Regions from separate parts of the Arthrobacter sp. SAFR-044 genome, predicted to be linked through region 3. Evidence: riboswitches for the same ligand, from Rfam matches in the RefSeq annotation. Region 3 holds a riboswitch; each other region holds the start of a gene.

Region 1 (6,233 bases), on a different contig from region 3:
CCCGGGCTGCAGGGCGCGTGCCCGGCTCTGACGTGATAATCGAGGAGGCATCCAGGAAGGGCGCCTTGTTGGTGGCCGAGGCGAACTTGGAGCCGAACTCGCCGAAGGACAGGTGCTGGGCCTTCTTCTCGACGAGCCCGAAGCTCGCGATGTCCCAGAACGCCGTGGAGCCGCCGACGCCGAGGACTACCTCATAGCCCTCCGGGGCGCGGAAGAACTGGTTCAGCCCTTCCCGGACCGATCCAACCAGGTTCTTGACGGGCGCCTGGCGGTGGGACGTGCCGAGGATGGTCTTGGACGCTGCTGCCAGGGCATCGATCTGTTCCTGGCGGACCTTTGACGGGCCGGCGCCGAACCGCCCGTCCTTGGGCAGGAGGTCGGCGGGGATCGTGATGCTGGTGTCGCTCACAGGTGCTCCAATTCGGCGGGGACGAAAGCTTTGGTCCGGACGGGCGGGTTAAAGGTGGCCGGTGGCGCGCAGTGGCTGCGCAACAGGGCCTTCCCCATTCTGCCTGAATGGCAGTGGGGGCGGGAGCCGGAGGGATCAAAGTCCAGACAATGAGACGCGCCGCACGCTGTCAGGCTGCCCGGGGCGCGGCTATTCGGACAAAGTCAAAATAGGCTAAGCTGGCCCCCGGACTACCTCGCGGCAAGAGGCGATACGGTGGGACAACGCAAGGTACTGCGCTCGAGGAGCTGAGCTGGATGACGGATCTGATCGACACTACGGAGATGTACCTCAGGACCATCCTGGAGCTTGAGGAAGAGAACATCGTTGCCCTCCGGGCCCGTATCGCCGAGCGCCTGCGCCACTCGGGCCCCACCGTGTCCCAGACCATCGGCAGGATGGAACGCGACGGACTGGTTGTCGTCTCCGGTGACAGGCACCTGGAACTCACGGATACGGGCCGCAAGCGGGCCACCGAAGTCATGCGCAAGCACCGGTTGGCCGAGCGCCTGCTGGCCGACGTCATCGGACTGGACTGGGCCTACGTGCATGACGAAGCCTGCCGCTGGGAACATGTCATGAGCGAGCGTGTTGAGCGGCGCATTTACGAGATGCTGGACCATCCCACGGAATCGCCCTACGGCAACCCGATCCCCGGCCTCGCGGCGCTGGGCGGACAGCCGGCCACCGGGTTGGCCGACGGCGCCATCAGCCTGGTCGAGGCAATGAAGAGTTATGCGCCCGCCTCCGTGGTGACCATCAGCCGGTTGGCGGAACCGATCCAGGTGGAACCGGAACTGCTGGCGCAACTGGACGAAGGCGGAATCCGGCCCGGGGCTGCCGTAGGCCTGGAGCGCGTGGGGGATTACATCTCCGTGCGCGTCTCCGGAATCGAAGGCGCACTGGAGCTCCCGCCCGAGGTTGCAGCCCACGTTTTTGTCGCCATGCGCCGGTCCTGAGGCGGGCCCTATAGCCCAGCGCCGTCGTTCCACGCAAAGATAACGGAATTGTTACCTAGGGTCTTAAGGCCCTATAGTGGAACCAATCGTTGATACTTAAGCGTTACCCGATCCGGAGCCGAGCTCTGCCAGCGGATCGGGTGCACGAGTCGTTACTGGCAGAGGCGGGGGAACCACAAACGGCAGCGGGGGGCTGCCTTGGGGTGAAGTCCGTCAGCAGCAAGCCTCTCCAGTGAAGGATTCTTCCGGGAACACCCCTGTGCAGAAGCTTGCCCTGACGGGCCGGGTCTTTGATCTCTCTGACCCGAATCCGACAGCTAACTCCGCAGGCTTTTCCAGAGAGGAACCCTTCTTGACCATGCAGACCTCCCGGGGCCGGCGCCGCGCGGCCGGCACCCCTTCGGCACCCCGGGTTGTCGAAGATGTCGCAGCGGAGCGCCCCCGTGATCTGCATCGCGACGCGCGCCGGCGCCGGGGTCCGTTCCGGCAGGTGACGGAGTTTGCCGCCGCCAGCGGTATCGGCCAGAAAGCTGGAATCGCCCTGGCCGCCACCGGCCTGGTGCTGACGGTCACGGTGCCCGCCACCAGTCCTGTCATGGCAACGGACGCGTCAGGCAACGCGCCGTTGGCGGCCTCCGCCGTCAGTCCCCAGATTTCCGCTGATATCGGGGCCCAGATCGACTTCAGCCGCTCAGCCGTAGTGACCCAGGCCGACCCCGACGGGAAGCTGAAGCAACTCCTGAGCGCCCAGTCCGCCGGTTCCGTAACGCGGGCCGCGTCGGCCGGTACCCTGGCCGCGCCGCTGGCCTCGCTCACCACTGCGTCACCCTTCGGTTACCGGGTGAGCCCGATCACCGGTGGCTCCGGGGACTTCCACCGCGGCCAGGACTTCGTGGCCCAGTGCGGAACCTCCGTCCTTGCTGCCGCGACGGGCACCGTGACCTTCGCGGGCTGGCACCAGTTCGGCGGCGGAAACCGGGTGGTCATCGACCACGGCAACGGGCTCGAGACTACCTACAACCACCTGTCGTCCTTCAACGTCAAGGTGGGCCAGACGGTCTCCCGGGGCGACGTTGTGGCGCTCAGCGGCACGACAGGGGCGTCCACCGGCTGCCACCTGCACTTCGAGGTGCAGGTCAACGGCGAAGTGGTCGACCCGATGGGCTGGCTGTAACCAAATGATTGACCACTCTCAGATCGCATCCACGCGCTGTGACCTGAATGTGACATTGAAAGAAAACTGCTGTACCGTCTAACTCGCGTCAACTTTTCCGAAGTTGACGCTCTTGAGTGGATTGCCTAACTCTGCCACCGCTCAAGGTCCGTTCGCATTTCATCGTCTGGCAGGGGCGGGGGAACCAATTTTGGCCTTCACGTTCAGAAGGCCTTGGGGTTAAGTCACGAGCTTCCCAGGAAGCAGTGTGGCCGGGTGACTCCCATCCGAATCCGACAGCTCACCTCGCAGGCATTGGGAGAGGCTACCTTCGTGTCTTCACGCCATAATTCTGCGCGCCACCGTGCGCAAACGGTTCGCACCAGCCCCTTGGACGCCGTGTCCAAGGCCGTGAGTGCAAATGCCGGGCCCGTAGGCCGCCAGGCTGCCGTTGTGGCAGCGGCGTCGGGCCTCATCCTGAGCATGGGCCTGCCGGCCACCGCAGCAGACACCACCGCTGGTGTCTCTGCCTCCACCGAGTCCGGTTCGGCCCAGACGGCCCTCGCTGTCACCGCCGCCCCGACGGCCACGGTTTCCTTCGAGCGCCCCGTCGTCAAGACCACCGCCGCTCCAAAGGTGGAAGCGGTGCGTACCCAGTCCACCGCTACGGCCGAACGCGCTGCCACGGCCACCGCAGGCCAGGACGCTGCCCCGGCCGCGAAAGCCGCAGAGACCGTATCCGCGGCAACGTCCGGCATTGCAGCCATCGCCTACACCGGCATCGGACACTCCTACGTGTGGGGCGGCACCAGCCCCGTCACCGGCTGGGACTGCTCCGGGTTCGTTCAGTGGGTTTACGCCCAGGCCGGCATCAGCATCCCCCGCACCAACGCGTGGAACATCATGACCCCCACCTCCACCCCGCAGCCTGGCGACGTTGTCGTCCAGAACGGCGGCGCGCACGTGGGCATCTACGTCGGCAACGGCATGATGATCAGCGCACTCAACCCGTCCCAGGGCACGCTGCTGCACTCGCCTGCAGCCACCGGTACCTCGTCGTACTACCACCTCAACAAGTAGTTCTTGGACTTCATGCTCCAAGGGCTATTTCTTTGCCCAAAGCCTTTTCGCTAGAAACCACATCCCCGTTCGGGATGCGCCGGCGTACCCCCAAGATGCCGGCGCGTCCAGTTCCCTTTGCCTGCCTACACGCGGTCCGAAGGAAAAACGAAAGAGAGAACTCATGACGACTCGTGCTACCGCACGGCACCGCGCCGAGGTCACCAAAACCAACTCGATCGCAATCATTGCCAAAGCTGTCAGCGACAACGCCGGTGGCATGGGCCGCCAGGCTGCTGTTATCGCCGCGGCTTCCGGCCTGGTCCTGACCAGCGGAATTGCTGCGAACGCTGCCGACGCCAACGTCAAGCGCGATTCCGCTCCGGCATCCCAGCTGGAGGTTGAATCGGTCGTTGATGCTCCTATCTCCGCGGCTTCCACCATCGCCATCAGCTACGAGAAGCCTGCCGTCACCACCACGCCGGCTCCCGTCGCCGAGCCTGAGCCCCAGGTGGAGGTGCAGGAGGCTGCACCTGCTGCCCAGCCCGCTGCCGCTCCCAAGGTCACGGCCAAGGTTGCCACCGCTGCTGCTCCGGCTGCTCCTGCAGCCCAGGCTTCCGCGAGCGGGAAGGGTGCAGCCATTCTCTCCGCCGCCTATGCCCAGCTTGGCGTGCACCAGGACTGCACCATGCTGGTGACCAACGCCTTGGCCGCCGTTGGCATCCACTTCCATGACTGGCCTGCCGGCTACCTGTCACTGGGTGACACCGTGCCCATGTCCCAGGCCCAGCCCGGCGACCTCCTGTACTACGCTGATGGCGGCGGCGGCATGGCCCACATTGCCGTCTACGCCGGAAATGGCATGGCCGTGCACGGCGGCTACAACGGCAACGACACCGTGGTCTTCAGTGCCAATGTTGGTTCCGGACCCGTTGCCATCCGCGTAAGGTAACATTTTTCGTGCCGGCCTGAACCAGCGTCGGCCACGAATTGCAGCAAAGGACCCCTGCCGGAAGGCGGGGGTCCTTTTCGTTTTGAGCCTTCCGCGCCCGCATGGCTGCCTGTCCTTGTCTTTGGGGCTGGAACGGGCCCAGGGGCCGCGATTACCCGATTCTGCACTTCTTTGCTTACTCTTGTGATGTCGATCCATAGCCCGGACATGCCGGGGGCAGCCGGCCCTCGTGCCCCTGACGGGTGCGGCCGTGAAGAGGTAAGTGCATGCGCACTCTCGTTCTGAATGCTGGATATGAACCGCTGGCGGTAATCACTTTCCGCCGGGCGCTGGTGCTTGTGCTCACGGGCAAGGCAAGCGTGGTGGCCGAAGGGGACGACCCCGTGGTAGGCCCCACCGACGTACTGGGCCGCCCGTCCGTTATTCTCCTCAACCGCTACATCCGGCCCCGGTACAACCACTCCACGGCAGTCAGCCGCAGGGGTGTGCTCCGCCGCGACGGGCATAAATGTGCTTACTGCGGCAAAGCCGCGCACACGATCGACCACGTGCACCCGAAGTCACGGGGCGGGGCCGATTCATGGGAGAACCTGGTGGCTGCCTGCCTGCGGTGCAACAACGTCAAGGGCGACCACACTCCCGCTGAAATGGGTTGGACCCTTCGGTTCGTTCCTGAACCCCCGCACGGAATGATCTGGCAGATCAAGGAGCTTGAGAAGCCGACGCCCGCCTGGGATCCGTTCCTGCTGCCGGAGCGCGCTGCCTGATTACCTGCGCTGCATCACCACCTGCCCCGTGTGGCCAAGGCGCTCCCCGGCCACCTGCCGGTCACCTGACCCTATGATCCAGCCCCGGTCTGCGGCTTTGGCTGCCCGGTACCGTGTTGATCTATAGGCTGGGGGAGTGCAAGAGAACAGGTTGGCTTTCGACGCCTTGATCCTGGCCGGAGGGCGGTCATCCCGGCTGGGCGGCGTGCCCAAGCAGTCGCTTGTCTTCCAAGGTCAGACCCTGCTTGAACGTGCCATCGCCGCGGCGGAAGGTGCGCGGCACACCGTGGTTGTCGGCGATGCGGGGTCCCTGCCGGACGGGGCCCTGGCCGCCGGCCTGCTGCGCCCGCCGACCAGGCCTTCCCGCCTGCTGATGTGCCGGGAGGAGCCGCCGTTCGCTGGTCCCGCAGCTGCGATTGCCGCGGGCCTGGACGCCCTGGCCAGGAACGGCGAAGAGGCTCCCTACTCCCTTGTGCTGGCCTGCGACATGCCGCTGGCTTCCCTGGCGGTGACAGCGCTGCGGGATGTACTGGCGCAATCCGCTGCCGCAGGGGGTGGCGGGGACGGCGTGATCGCCTGTGCCCAGGACGGCCGCGTGCAGCCGCTGGCAGGTTTATACGGCACGGCTGGGTTAACAAAAGCCTGCAGGAACCTCGCTTCCCGCAACGCCCTGGTCAACGGCTCTGTCAGGGCGCTCCTTGCTAGTCTGGACGTGCAGCTTGTCACAGTCCCCGCCGGGTCCACTTCCGATGTGGATACCTGGGACGATGCTGCCGCGCTGGGGGTTGCCGCCGGGAAGCAGCGCGTATGCCAGGACCGGCAAGCGGGCGGAGACAACGTGGGAGGCAAGTCGTGAAAAGCCAGGACGAGACGCTGGAAGAGTGGTGCAGGGCGC
Region 2 (6,233 bases), on a different contig from region 3:
AAAAGATCTCCCCGCCCAAGCAGCACCAGCCGGAGCCGGGCCTCGATGCGGAGCTTTCGCCCAAGGCGGACCTGGGCGAAGAGACCTACCGGGGCACCGGGCGGCTGGAAGGCCGCCGGGCCATCGTGACCGGCGCGGACTCAGGCATCGGGGCGGCAACGGCGATCGCCTTCGCCAGGGAGGGCGCCGACGTCGTGCTTTCCTACCTGCCGCAGGAAGAGGAGGATGCCTCCCGCATTGCCGGAATCATTGAGGCGGCCGGCCGCAAGGCCGTCAAGGTACCGGGCGACCTCAAGGACTCCGCGGCATGCCGGGACCTGGTGGACACGGCAGTGGCGGTCCTGGGCGGGGTTGACATCCTGGTCAACAACGCAGGGAAACAGGTTGCTCAGGAGGACCTGCAGGACATCAGTGACGAGCAGTTCGACCACACCCTGAAGACCAACGTCTACGCCATGTTCTGGGTGACCAAGGCCGCGGTGCCGCATATGCCGGCCGGCTCGACCATCATCAACACCACGTCCATCCAGGCCTACAACCCGTCCCCCACCCTGGTGGACTACGCCACCACCAAGGCCAGCATCAACAACTTCACCAAGGGATTGGCCCAGCAGCTGGCGCCCAAGGGAATCCGGGTGAACGCCGTGGCGCCGGGCCCCATCTGGACGCCCCTGCAGGTCAGCAGCGGCCAGCCCAAGGAGGAGCTGCCGGAGTTCGGCCAGTCCACTCCCCTGGGCCGGGCGGGCCAGCCTGCCGAGCTCGCCCCTGCCTACGTCTTCCTGGCCTCGCCAGAGTCCAGCTACGTGGTGGGTGAGACGCTGAACGTCAATGGCGGCAGCCCCACGCCGTAGCGCGCCCCGGGCTCCCCGGACAACAGCCGGCGGTCAGCCGGCCGCGTCCTGGCCGGCCAGGAGCTCGTCAGTGGCCGGGTCCGGCTCTCCATTGAAGAACTGGGCCAGGACGGTCTTGAACACTGTTTCTCCGGGCGCCGCCCGGAGAAACAGTGTCATTGAGGAGCGGAGCTTCTTGGCGTCGATGCCGCCGAAGATCTCTTCGGCGGACTGGTCGGCGTGGTTTGCCAGGACCAGCGCGCACTCCAGGAGCCGCGGGCCCAGCACTTCATGGTCCAGATAGGCGCGGGCCTCCGCCAGGGAGGAAATGGCGTACTTTCTGGACGTGGCACTCTGCCCCAGCCCGGCGATCTGCGGGAAGACGAACCACATCCAGTGTCCGGACTTCCTGCCGACCTGCAGCTCACCCAGCGCCTGCTCATACGTTCCACCGGTGTTTTGGGCAGCAACAAAACGCTCAAGGTCAAACGGCTCATTCATGGAGATCTCCTCGGTACGTTTCCAATGGGCAAGTCCTTTTCAAGGGCAAGGGCCGCCGCCCGCAGCCGGGGATCCGGGTCTTCCTGCCACCGTGCCAGGACAACGCCCGCCCGTTGCCGTTCACGCTCCCCCAGCCCCGCCAGCAATGGGACCAGGACGTCGGCGAGAAGGGGCTCGGCCAGCTCCACTGCCTGTGCGGAGCGAAGGAAGCCCTCCAGGCGGGTCAAGTCAGAATGCCGGAGCAACTGCACCCTTGTCTGCAGGAGCACCACCGCTGCCAGGCGGCGCTCGAACACCGGCCGGGAACCGGGCCTCGGCTGACCCCATAAAGCGGAGGCCAGCATGACCGTGCCGTCATGGTCCAGGTCCTTGAATTTCCGCAGCGCATCACGGACAGTCCCGCGGACGGCCCCCACAGACGAACCATAAGAGGCCAGCATCCCTTCCAGCCGTGCCCCGACGTCGTCCGCATGGTACCAGGTGCCCTCGTTCTGCAGCGTACGGTCCACGAAATCCGCCGCCGCGGACACCACGTCCGCCGCACCCGTCATCGCCCGCGCCCGGACGCCGCGTGCAGGATGCAGAACGGGGTCCACGGCCGGGCTTCCAGCCTTCCCTCGGCGATAGGCTCCCCGCACACGGCACAGGTTCCATAGGATCCCGCCGCCAGCCGGGCAAGGGCCGCTTCAATCTGGTCCAGGCCCGCCGAACTTTGTTTCAGGAGCGCGGAGGCCTGCGAGAGTTCGAAGGCGATGGTGGCGCCCTCGGGATCGTGCTCGTCGTCGACATTGGAATCCTGGCGCGCCGAGTTCGCAGCCTCGATGTCCGCCCGCAGTGCCGGCAACAGTGCCAGGCGCCGCGCCCGCTCCTCTTCGAGCAGCGCACGGAACCGTTCGAAATCCTGCATGGAGACAGCCTAACGCGTGAGTCAGCCGGTGCCGGTTCAGGGATACCGGGTGGTTCCAGGCGGGCACGTGGGAGCGTAGCGGCAACGGGTTGCGATGGTCACAAACAGGGGCCCAGTCCCGAAGCCGACCGCCACGCGCTCAGGATGAAACAGAATTTCGTGTCCGCTTTGTTACCAGGCAGGAAGGTGAAGTATCAGCCGAGGTCGGCCCGGGAACCGGGGTAACGTCCAGACGTTTGCGCAATTCGAGAGAAGGACCTCGTATGTTATCTAAATGTGACAATGGCGTTGAGGGTGGGTTATGGTCGTCTGGTGTCCCTCTCAGACGGGACATTCCCGTCAGCATGCCGAGCCCTGCCGCTGATCATGGGATCCAACCGCTCCAGTTGGCAGGGACGGGGGAACCAAGTTTCCACGGCCACATGTTGGCCTAGGGGTTAAGTCGAAAGTCCCTCCGCTCATCGCGGAGCTGCTTCCGGCCGGGTATCTCCAGCCCGAACCCGACAGCTCACCCCGCAGGCATGGGAGAGGCGATCAACCGTGTCAAAAAATTCCATTTCAGCCCGTCACCGCGCGACTCCGGCCCGCTCCATTGTGCTCGAGGGCCTCGCCGTCACAGCCAAGTCCCAGGCCCGCTCGCTGGGCCGCCCGGCGCTCGCCGTTGCTGCAGCGTCCGGCATTGCCTTCGGAGTCGGCGCCCCGGCCCACGCAGGTGTAACCGCCCCGGACACCACTGAGCAGACCACCGTCCAGGCCGCCTCCGCACCCGTTGCCCCTGCTGCAGCCCCCGCCGCAGCGGCCGCGACTGTCCACACCGTGGTTTCGGGCGACACCCTTGGCGCTATCGCTGCGGCCTACGGCGCAGGCCTGAACGACGTCCTGTCGGCCAACGGCCTGGGACTGTCCTCGGTCATCTACCCGGGCGACCAGATCCAGATCCCCGGTGCAGGCTACACCGCAGCTCCGGCACCCGCACCCGCAGCGGCCCCCGTGCAGGCCGCAGCCGCCACCGCACCGGCGAACACCGGCATGAACATGTCCTACGCTTCCGCTACCCCCGTGGCATCAACCACCGGTACGGGCACCGGCGCAGCGATCCTCGCCTCGGCCTACGGCCAGGTGGGCGTCAAGCAGGACTGCACTGCCATGGTTGAAAAGGCGCTGCGTTCCGTCGGCAAGTCCGTGGGCGACCTTGCCCCCACCCAGTTCTTCCAGTACGGCACCGTTGTAGGCTCTCCCGCTCCCGGCGACCTGATCATCACCTCCGGCCACGTGGGCGTTTACGCGGGCAACGGCCAGGTTGTTAGCGGCGGCGTCAACGGCTTCGATACGCAAGTGCACTCCATCAGCTGGCTCGGCGGCTACTCCGCAGTACGCGTCGCCTAGTCGTCGCATTGTCCGGCGCGCTTAGCGGCGCCGACTGAAGCAGGAGGGTGGCAGCCGGGAAACCCGGCTGCCACCCTCCTGCCGTTTTGCTGAGCGGCGTCCCGCCGCGGTCAGGTCCCGCAGAAGGTCATGTAGCTGCCGAAGTCCTCGGGCGGGCCCTGCATGTAGCGTTCCAGCCCGGGCCGTTCGCTGAAAGGATCAGTGACCGCCTCCAGCAGCTGCTGCAGCGGACCCATGTCTCCGCCAGTGGCAGCGGACAGCGCCTCCTCCACAAGGTTGTTCCGGGGAATGTACGCGGGGTTTACGCTGTCCATCAGCTCCGGGTCAGGCTGGAGCGCCTGCCACCGTTCCAGCCACGCATCGAACGCGGCCAGGTCAAGGACCATGGCGCGCACGGGGCGCAGTTCCCCACGGGCTGCCTTCCCCAGGTTTCGGAAGAACAGGGTGTAGTCCACGGGACCGTCTTTCAGGATGCCGATGGCATCGTCCACCAGAGAGGAAGCAGCGGCTTCATCGCCGGTTCCCCCGCCGCTCTTCAGGCCCAGCTTGGCTGTCATTCCGCTGGTCCATGCCCGGCTGTATTGACCGCGGAAACCACGCAGCACCTCCACCGCCGGGGCAACCGCCTTCTCCTGGTCCTCATCGATGAGCGGCAGCATGGCCTCGGCGAGCCGGGCCAGGTTCCATTCGGCCAGGACTGGTTGGTTGGCGTAGGCATAGCGCCCGCCGACGTCGATGGAGCTGTAGACGGCCTCCGGATTAAAGGCGTCCATGAACGCGCACGGACCATAATCGATGGTTTCCCCGGAGATGGTCATGTTGTCCGTGTTCATGACCCCGTGCACGAATCCCACCAGCATCCACCGGGCCACCAGCTCCGCCTGGGCGGAGACGACAGAACCAAACAGTGCCAGGTAGGGGTTGGCGGCGTCAGCGGCGCGCGGGTAGTGCCTGCTGATGGCGTGGTCCGCCAGCCGTTTCAGAAGGTCCGCATTTTCGGTTGCCCGCGCGTACTGGAAGCTGCCTACGCGAAGGTGGCTGCTTGCCACCCGCGCCAGGACAGCGCCGGGCAGCATGTCATCGCGCCGGACCTGCCGCCCGGTGGCCACGACGGCGAGCGAACGGGTGGTGGGAATGTGCAGTGAGTGCATGGCCTCACTGACGATGTATTCACGCAGCATGGGCCCGACGACGGCACGGCCGTCCCCGGCACGGGCGAAAGGCGTGCGCCCCGAGCCTTTGAGGTGGACGTCCAGGAGGCGGCCGTTATGGTCCGTAACCTCCCCCAACAGCAGGGCACGTCCGTCACCGAGCAGGGGTGAGTAGCCGCCGAACTGGTGTCCGGCGTACGCCTGCGCCACGGGGGTGGCCCCGGCGGGAACGTGGTTTCCCACCAGGAGCCGCACCCCCTCAGGGCTGCGCAGGTATTGCGGGTCAAGGCCCAGGTCCATGGCCAGCTTGTCATTCAGGACGAGGAGCGCGGGGCTGGGTGCTTCCTCGGCCTGCCACGGGACGGCAAGTTCGGCCAGTTCCCGGGCAAAAAGGCCACCGAACGTGACCGTGGATTCAGCTGCTGCCGTCATGGTTTAACCCTATCGCCGTAGTGCGGACTGATGCCTCCCGTGCCGGTTGCCGGCGCCGCGGAACCGGGATCCGCTGCAGGTCGCGGGCAGTGATAACGGTAACCCCTGGAGCCCGGGCCCGCGCCTGCTCCGCCAGCAGCAGGACGTCGTCCCCGTACCGTGACGAGAAGTGGGTAAGCACCAAGGTGCGTGCCCTGCCGGACGCGGCCAACTCTCCGGCCTGCCCGGCGGTAAGGTGCAGGTATTGATGCGCCAAACCGCCGTCGTCGTCACTGAACGTTGACTCGGCAACCAGCAGGTCTGCCCCGTCTGCCAATTCCTCGGCGCCCGGGCACGGCGCGGTGTCCATGATGAAGGCGAAGCGCTGGCCCGGCCTGGGAATGCTCACGTCTTCCAGCCTGACTGCCCCGAGGACGCCATCGCGCTGCAGCCTTCCCACGTCCGGGCCTCCGATTCCTGCCGCCCGGAGCCGCTCCGGCAGGAAGGTGCGTCCGTCAGGCTCTGTAAGCAGGTAGCCGTGCGTCTCGATGCGGTGTTTCAAGGGCCGGACCTCCAGGCCCTCCGCCACGGGACCGGTGCCGGAATGCGGGTGGAGCCGCAGGTCGATGCCGGGTGAGCTGACCGCCACAAGGGCGCGGACCACCGGGTCACCGGACGCCGGATAGTGCAAATGGACAGGGTGGGCCACACCGTCAAGGGCCATCCTGGACAAGACCCCGGGCAGGCCGTAGCAATGGTCTCCGTGCACGTGGGTGAGGCAGATCCTGGTGATGTGGCTGGCCGCCACCCCGGCGTGGATCATCTGGCGCTGGGTGCCCTCGCCGGGATCGAAAAGCAGGCCCTCGCCGTCCCAGCGCAGGAAGTACCCGTTGTGGTTCCGGGTCCGGGTGGGTACCTGGGAGGCGGTGCCCAGCACCACCAGTTCACGCACCGCTGGTATCTGCCGTCCCGGAATGCAGCCCCTTGGCGTATGCGGCCTGGCCGACGTGCTGAAGGCAGTCCCCCAGGATACTGACCAGCCGTACA
Region 3 (6,233 bases):
CAACTATTGCCTATCTCCTGATTTTCCTGTTCTGCCGCGGCTTCATGGATCCGCAGCTGGCAAACTTCCTGGCGCTGCTGGTCACGGCCGTGGCCAATACCGGCGCCAACCGGCGCTTCACCTTCGGCATCCAGGGCGGCAACCGCGTCCGGCACCACTTCGAGGGGCTGATCGTGTTCGGCATCGGACTGGTGCTCACCTCCGGGGCGCTCGCCCTGGTCCACCGGACGACGACGCCTGACCGGTGGGCGGAAGTCCTCACCGTTGTGGCGGCGAACCTTGCGGCCACGGCAGTGCGGTTCCTGCTGTTCCGGCTCTGGGTCTTCCGGGGAGCCGGCAGCAAAAAGACCACAGACGCCACCACTTCCACAGAAACGGCAGCATCATGACCTCCACCATCTCAGCGGCCGGCGCCGGCTCAGCTGCCGCCCCGCAGCCCTCCACGTCCAGCAGCCCGGCCTTCGGGGCCGGGGCTGCAAAACCCGGTCCGGGCTGGGCACGCCACGCTTTCGGCGGCCAACCGCGCTGGGTGCGGCCCTCCGCCGCCGCGCTCCTGGTGGCCACTGCGGTCCTGTACCTGTGGAACCTCGCAGCCACGGGCTACGGCAACTCTTTCTACGCGGCGGCAATCCAGGCAGGCACCAAGGACTGGACCGCATTCCTCTTCGGATCGCTCGACGCCGGAAACGCCATCACCGTCGACAAGCCGCCCGCCGCACTGTGGATTCCCGCGCTGGCCGGCCGGATCTTTGGGTTCTCGCCGCTGAGCATGCTGGTGCCGGAGGCATTCATGGGCGTGGCCGCCGTCGGCTTCCTCTACCTGGCGGTCAAGAGGGTTTCCGGACCCGCGGCAGGCCTGCTGGCCGGCGGCGCCCTGGCCCTGACGCCCGTGGCTGCGCTCATGTTCAAGTTCAACAACCCCGACGCCATGCTCACCCTCTGCCTGGTACTCGCGGCATACTTCACCACCCGGGCCATTGAACGGGCGGGCTGGAAGTGGCTGGTTGCTGCAGGAGCCGTGATCGGCCTGGCGTTCCTCGCCAAGATGCTGCAAGGCTTCCTGATCGTTCCGGCGCTGGGACTGGCCTACCTGTGGGCTGCCCCCACCTCGATCAGCCGCCGGCTGGGGCACCTCATGGGCGCCCTGGGCGGCATCATTATGGTGGCCGGCAGCTACATCGCCCTTTTCCAGCTGACGCCGGCCTCGGCACGGCCCTACATGGCCGGCTCCACCACCAACAGCTTCCTGGAACTGACCTTCGGCTACAACGGCCTGGCCCGCATCACCGGCTCAGGCGAAGGCATGCCCGGCGGCGGGGCGGGAGGCGCGGCCGGCGGACCCGGCGGTTTCGGCGGGGGCAACAGCGGATTCGGCGGGGCGGCAGGGCTGCTGCGGATGTTCGGCACGAGCTTTGGCGGCGAAGTGTCGTGGCTGCTGCCCGCCGTCCTCGTCCTGCTGGTGGCCGGCCTGTGGTTCACCCGGCGGGAAGCCAGAACCGCCATGGGCCGTGCGTCGCTGATCCTGTGGGGCGGCTGGCTCCTTGTCACCGCGGGTGTCTTCAGCTTCATGAGCGGCATCGTGCACCCCTACTACTCTGTGGCGCTGGCGCCGGCGATCGCAGCCCTCATTGGCATCGGTGCCGTGGAACTCTGGCGCGGCCGCTCCTACTGGCCAGCCAGGATTGTCCTGGCTGCAACCGTCCTGGGCACCTCCATCTGGTCGGCAGTCCTCCTGGGCCGCGACGCGTCCTGGCTCCCCTGGCTGCGCGTCGCCGTCATCGTCCTCGGCGTCCTTGCCGCCGCCGGCATCCTGCTCCGTGTTGACGCGCTTGGCACCGGACGGTTCCGGCGCGCGGGTGCTGCCGCCGTCGTCGTCGTATCCCTCCTGGCCGGCGGACTTGGGGCGGGTGCCTGGACCCTCGCCACCGCAACGTCCGCACATTCAGGTTCCATTCCGACGTCGGGGCCGGCGGGCCCGGCGGCAGGCGGCTTTGGAAACCGGGCGGCAGGTTTCCGCGGCGGCCGCGCCGACGGCACGGACGCGGCCACCGGAACGAATGGGTTTGACCCCGCAAACCGAATTGATGGCGCACCGGATGCAGCCGGCGGAGCCGCTGGTCCCGGAGGAACCGGCGGCGGCCCCGGTGAAGGAACCGCCGACGCCGCGGTCACCGCATTGCTGTCATCCACCACGACCAAATGGTCCGCGATCGTCAGCGGCGCCAGCCAGGCAGCCAGCCTGGAACTCGCTACCAACACCAACGTCATCGCACTGGGCGGCTGGAACGGCGGAGACCCGTACCCCACCCTCGCCGAGTTCCAGGACATGGTGTCCAAGGGCGAGATCGGGTACTACATCCAGGCCGGCGGCATGGGCGGAGGCGGCATGGGCGCCCGCGGCGGCAACTCGGAGGTGGCAGCCTGGGTCCAGGCCAACTTCCAGGCCCAGACTGTGGGCAACTCCATCGTTTACCAACTCGCAAAGTAGGATGCACCGATAGCCTCCAGGCTCGAACGATCCCGGCAAGCGGTGCAAATCGACGCGCTGCTTGCCGTGACTTCTGTTACCTAAATGTGACTTTGGCTTAATCTTCCTGTACCGTCGATTGGGTGCGGCCCCCGTTCGGGCCGCATATCCCGGGTTGACGCCAAGCTCTGCCGCTTCCCCTGGATTCCGATTGAGCAACGGCAGAGGCGGGGGACCCACCGTCCCGGGCAATGAATGCCCTTGGGGTTAAGCACGTACGTGATCTTTCCGTACGGCCGGATGCCCTCATCCGAACCCGACAGCTAACTCCGCAGGTGTGAGAGGCGATCAATCATGTCCAAAAACACGGCAGAACCATGCCTGCCCGCTAAACACCGGGCCAAGCAAGCGGCAAAGAAAACCACCCTGGGCCAGCGCGCCGCCGTCCTTGCAGCATCGTGCGCGGTGCTGGTTGGGGTAGGCGCGGCCGGGCAGGCCACCGGCAGCATGACCCCGGTGTCATCCACCGAGTCAAGCACGGCAGCGTCCGACGCCCAAATGAGCATCGAGAAGAGCGAGATCCGCTCCAACCCTGTGGAGAGCCCCGCTCCCGCCGCAATCGCCGTAGCACCGCAGGCGGCCGAACCGGCTCCCGCAGCGGCACCTGCCGCCCCCGCGCCGGTCGCGCCAGCCCCGGCACCTGCACCCGAGCCCGCCCCCGCACCTGAGCCGGCACCCGCCGTCGCGGTCAACGATCCCGCCGGTGCCCAGGCTTACGCCGCCAGCCAGTTGGCCACGTACGGCTGGGGACCGGACCAGATGCAGTGCCTGCAGACGCTGTGGACCAAGGAATCGGACTGGACCACTACGGCCACCAACCCCAGCAGCGGTGCGTACGGCATCGTCCAGTCCCTCCCTGCTGAGAAGATGGCCAGCTCCGGCGCCGACTACCTCACCAACTACCGCACGCAGATCAACTGGGGCCTGAACTACATCAAGCTCAGCTACGCCTCCCCGTGCGGCGCCCTGGACTTCCACCTGGCGCACAACTGGTACTAGGCACTGCTCGCCTGCGGCGGTGAGCTGAAGGGGCACCTTCCGCTGAGCCTCCCAGGCAGCAACCGCGGCCCGCATCCATCCGGATGCGGGCCGCGGTGCGTTGAGCTGCAGCGTGTTAAGTCGCCGGGGTTTGGGTCTCGGTGCTCTGGGCTGCGTCAGGCCCGGCGTTCCGCCACGGGATGTACTGCACAGCCCACTTATTGCCGTCCGGATCGGCGAAGTACACGAAGTGGCCCCAGTCCTGCACGTCAACGTCGCTGACATCCACGCCGTTGTTTTTCAGGTAGTCGTGGGCGGCATTGATATCGCTGACCACCATCTGAAGGGTCGATCCCGTACCGGGCGGGGCGTCCGAAAGACCCTCGCCGATGCAGATGGAGCAGGCCGAACCCGGCGGGGTCAGCTGCACAAAGCGGATGTCGTCCGACGGCCGCTCGTCGTAGTCGGCGTTGAAGCCCACCTTGTTGACGTAGAAGTCCTTGGCGCGGTCAACGTCGGACACGGGGACAAACACAAGTTCGAGTTTCCAGTCCATCCGCACAGGCTAGCGGCGCGGCCCGGTCCAAAAAAGGGGGAACGCTACCCTGCGATGCCGTAGAGGCGGTCTCCCGCGTCGCCCAGGCCGGGAACGATGTAGGACTTCTCGTTGAGCTTCTCGTCGATGGAGGCCAGGACGATGTGCACGTTGGCCCCGGACAGCTCCTCCTCCAGCCGGGCCAGGCCCTCAGGCGCGGCCAGCAGGCAGATGCAGGTAACGTCCGACGCGCCCCTCTTGAACAGGAACTTGATGGCCTCGCGCAGGGTGCCGCCGGTGGCCAGCATGGGGTCCAGGACGAACACCTGGCGGCCGGTCAGGTCCTCCGGCAGGCGCTCGGCGTAGGTAATGATGTCCAGCGTTTCCTCATCCCGGGCCATGCCCAGGAAGCCTACCTCCGCGGTGGGGACCAGCTTGGTCATGCCTTCCAGCATGCCCAGGCCTGCGCGCAGGATGGGAACCACCAGCGGAGTGGGCTTGGTGAACGCCGTGCCAATGGTGGTGCTGACAGGCGTCTCGATGGTGACAGGCTCGGTGCGGACCTCCCGCGTGGCTTCGTAGGCCAGCAGGGTCACCAGCTCTTCCGTCAGCTGGCGGAAAACCGGCGACGGCGTGTTCTTGTCCCGCAGGACGGTGAGCTTGTGGGCGACCAGGGGGTGGTCAACAACGAGAGTACGCATCCCCCAAAACTATCATCCGGCCGTGTCCTTGTTTTGGCTGCCTCGGGCGTGCTCCTTGCCGCCGTCGTGGTGGTGGTGCACTTCCTCGGCAACCACATCACGGACAATCGGATGGTCGAATGACGGCGCCGCCCCGGCGTGCTCCCGCCGGCGGACCAGGTGGAACAGCCTGTGCGCCAGGATCACCACGCCCACCCAGGTCAGCCCCAGCAACCATCCGGCCATGACGTCGGTCAGCCAGTGGTGGCCAAGGAAGACGCGGCTCAGCCCCATGGCGATTATGAAGATCGTGCCCGCCGTGATGGCCGTGACGCGCACCAGCACGGCCTGGAACTGGAGGCAGACCAGGTAGACCACCAGGCTGATCACTACCGTGGTATTCAGGGTGTGGCCGCTGGGGAAGGACGGCGAATCCTCATAAGGGGGCACCGCGTCCGCGTGGTCCGGGCGGGTGCGGCCCACCAGTTTCTTGCCGAAGGTGGTGGCCATGATGGAAACTCCCGCCGCACCGCCGATCAGGAGGAGCGGGCGCCAGTTCCGGCTGAGGAACGTCAGCCAGGCAGTGAGGATGCTGGCAAGGATGGGCATGCCGACGCCGCCGCCTATGTTGGTGAAGCCGGTAACAAAGGCATCAAGTCCGGGACTGCGGAGGCTCTCGGCCAGGGCCAGGGCGGGCTTGTCCAGGTTGGCCAGGCCCGCAGAATCCACCACATCGTCGTACACCTCCGCGCCCAGCAATGCCAGGGACACGATGATCACGCCGCCCACGAGGATGGTGAGGAGCAGCGCGGCGTAGGGCTTGAACCAAAGACCCAGACGATCCCGAAGAGTGTCCATGGTGCCTCCCTGCGTCGGCAAGTAACCTGAATATCCCGAAACTATCATTGACCCATGCCGTTGCCCGAAAAGAAACATGATGCCTGGATGGGCCTTGCCCTGGCGGAGGCCCGGCGGGCACTCGCCACGGAGGATGTTCCCATCGGCGCCGTGGTGATTGGGCCCGACGGCGACGTGCTGGGTTCCGGCCGAAACCAACGGGAGGAACTGGGTGACCCCACGGCCCATGCCGAGGTGGTGGCCATCCGGGAAGCGGCGGGACGGCTCCAGGAACGGGCACGGCTCGACGGCGGCCGTGGCGACGGCTGGCGGTTGTCCGACTGCACGTTGGTGGTCACCTTGGAACCCTGCGCCATGTGTGCCGGTGCGATTGTCCTGGCCCGGATCCCGCGGGTGGTGTTCGGGGCCTGGGACGAGAAAGCCGGCGCCGCAGGGTCCGTATTCGACATCCTGCGGGAACGCCGGCTGAACCACTGGGTGGAGGTGTACCCGGGGGTCCGTGAGGAGGAGTGTGCCTTGTTGCTGCGCGAGTTTTTCGCGAGGCACCGGAGCAGCCTTTAGTGCAGTTCCTGCGCTGCCGTTCGGTGGCTGCCGCCAGTTCGATGCCGCTCCCGGCGCCGCCGCTCCCGCCGCCAGCCCTTCTGTCAGTCCCGTT

The links. A riboswitch is a leader RNA that binds a small molecule or an ion and turns the genes downstream of it on or off. The one in region 3 is predicted to bind cyclic di-AMP.
Region 1: it holds a riboswitch for cyclic di-AMP, as region 3 does, so the genes downstream of both, ACR65J_RS16745 (C40 family peptidase) here and ACR65J_RS19260 (aggregation-promoting factor C-terminal-like domain-containing protein) in region 3, are expected to answer to the same signal.
Region 2: it holds a riboswitch for cyclic di-AMP, as region 3 does, so the genes downstream of both, ACR65J_RS08120 (LysM peptidoglycan-binding domain-containing protein) here and ACR65J_RS19260 (aggregation-promoting factor C-terminal-like domain-containing protein) in region 3, are expected to answer to the same signal.

The regions. Positions count from the first base shown of each region.
Region 1 covers NZ_JBPFDN010000011.1:96,237-102,469, reverse strand. The annotation lists gene serC (phosphoserine transaminase) at 1-409, opposite strand, end outside; gene ACR65J_RS16755 (iron-dependent transcriptional repressor DtxR) at 706-1,407, shown strand; cyclic di-AMP (ydaO/yuaA leader) riboswitch at 1,524-1,753, shown strand; gene ACR65J_RS16750 (M23 family metallopeptidase) at 1,766-2,581, shown strand; cyclic di-AMP (ydaO/yuaA leader) riboswitch at 2,710-2,889, shown strand; gene ACR65J_RS16745 (C40 family peptidase) at 2,960-3,640, shown strand; gene ACR65J_RS16740 (NlpC/P60 family protein) at 3,804-4,571, shown strand; gene ACR65J_RS16735 (HNH endonuclease) at 4,838-5,338, shown strand; gene mobA (molybdenum cofactor guanylyltransferase) at 5,475-6,194, shown strand; gene ACR65J_RS16725 (DUF6457 domain-containing protein) at 6,191-6,233, shown strand, end outside.
Region 2 covers NZ_JBPFDN010000004.1:165,877-172,109, reverse strand. The annotation lists gene ACR65J_RS08140 (glucose 1-dehydrogenase) at 1-851, shown strand, start outside; gene ACR65J_RS08135 (DUF1810 domain-containing protein) at 885-1,331, opposite strand; gene ACR65J_RS08130 (DNA alkylation repair protein) at 1,328-1,882, opposite strand; gene ACR65J_RS08125 (TraR/DksA family transcriptional regulator) at 1,879-2,238, opposite strand; cyclic di-AMP (ydaO/yuaA leader) riboswitch at 2,604-2,775, shown strand; gene ACR65J_RS08120 (LysM peptidoglycan-binding domain-containing protein) at 2,779-3,624, shown strand; gene ACR65J_RS08115 (protein adenylyltransferase SelO) at 3,735-5,207, opposite strand; gene ACR65J_RS08110 (ribonuclease Z) at 5,191-6,138, opposite strand; gene ACR65J_RS08105 (mycothiol transferase) at 6,131-6,233, opposite strand, start outside.
Region 3 covers NZ_JBPFDN010000016.1:82,701-88,933, forward strand. The annotation lists gene ACR65J_RS19250 (bifunctional glycosyltransferase family 2/GtrA family protein) at 1-389, shown strand, start outside; gene ACR65J_RS19255 (glycosyltransferase family 39 protein) at 386-2,488, shown strand; cyclic di-AMP (ydaO/yuaA leader) riboswitch at 2,656-2,816, shown strand; gene ACR65J_RS19260 (aggregation-promoting factor C-terminal-like domain-containing protein) at 2,822-3,526, shown strand; gene ACR65J_RS19265 (glyoxalase superfamily protein) at 3,642-4,061, opposite strand; gene upp (uracil phosphoribosyltransferase) at 4,106-4,741, opposite strand; gene ACR65J_RS19275 (phosphatase PAP2 family protein) at 4,754-5,578, opposite strand; gene ACR65J_RS19280 (nucleoside deaminase) at 5,633-6,139, shown strand; gene ACR65J_RS19285 (glycosyltransferase family 4 protein) at 6,223-6,233, opposite strand, start outside.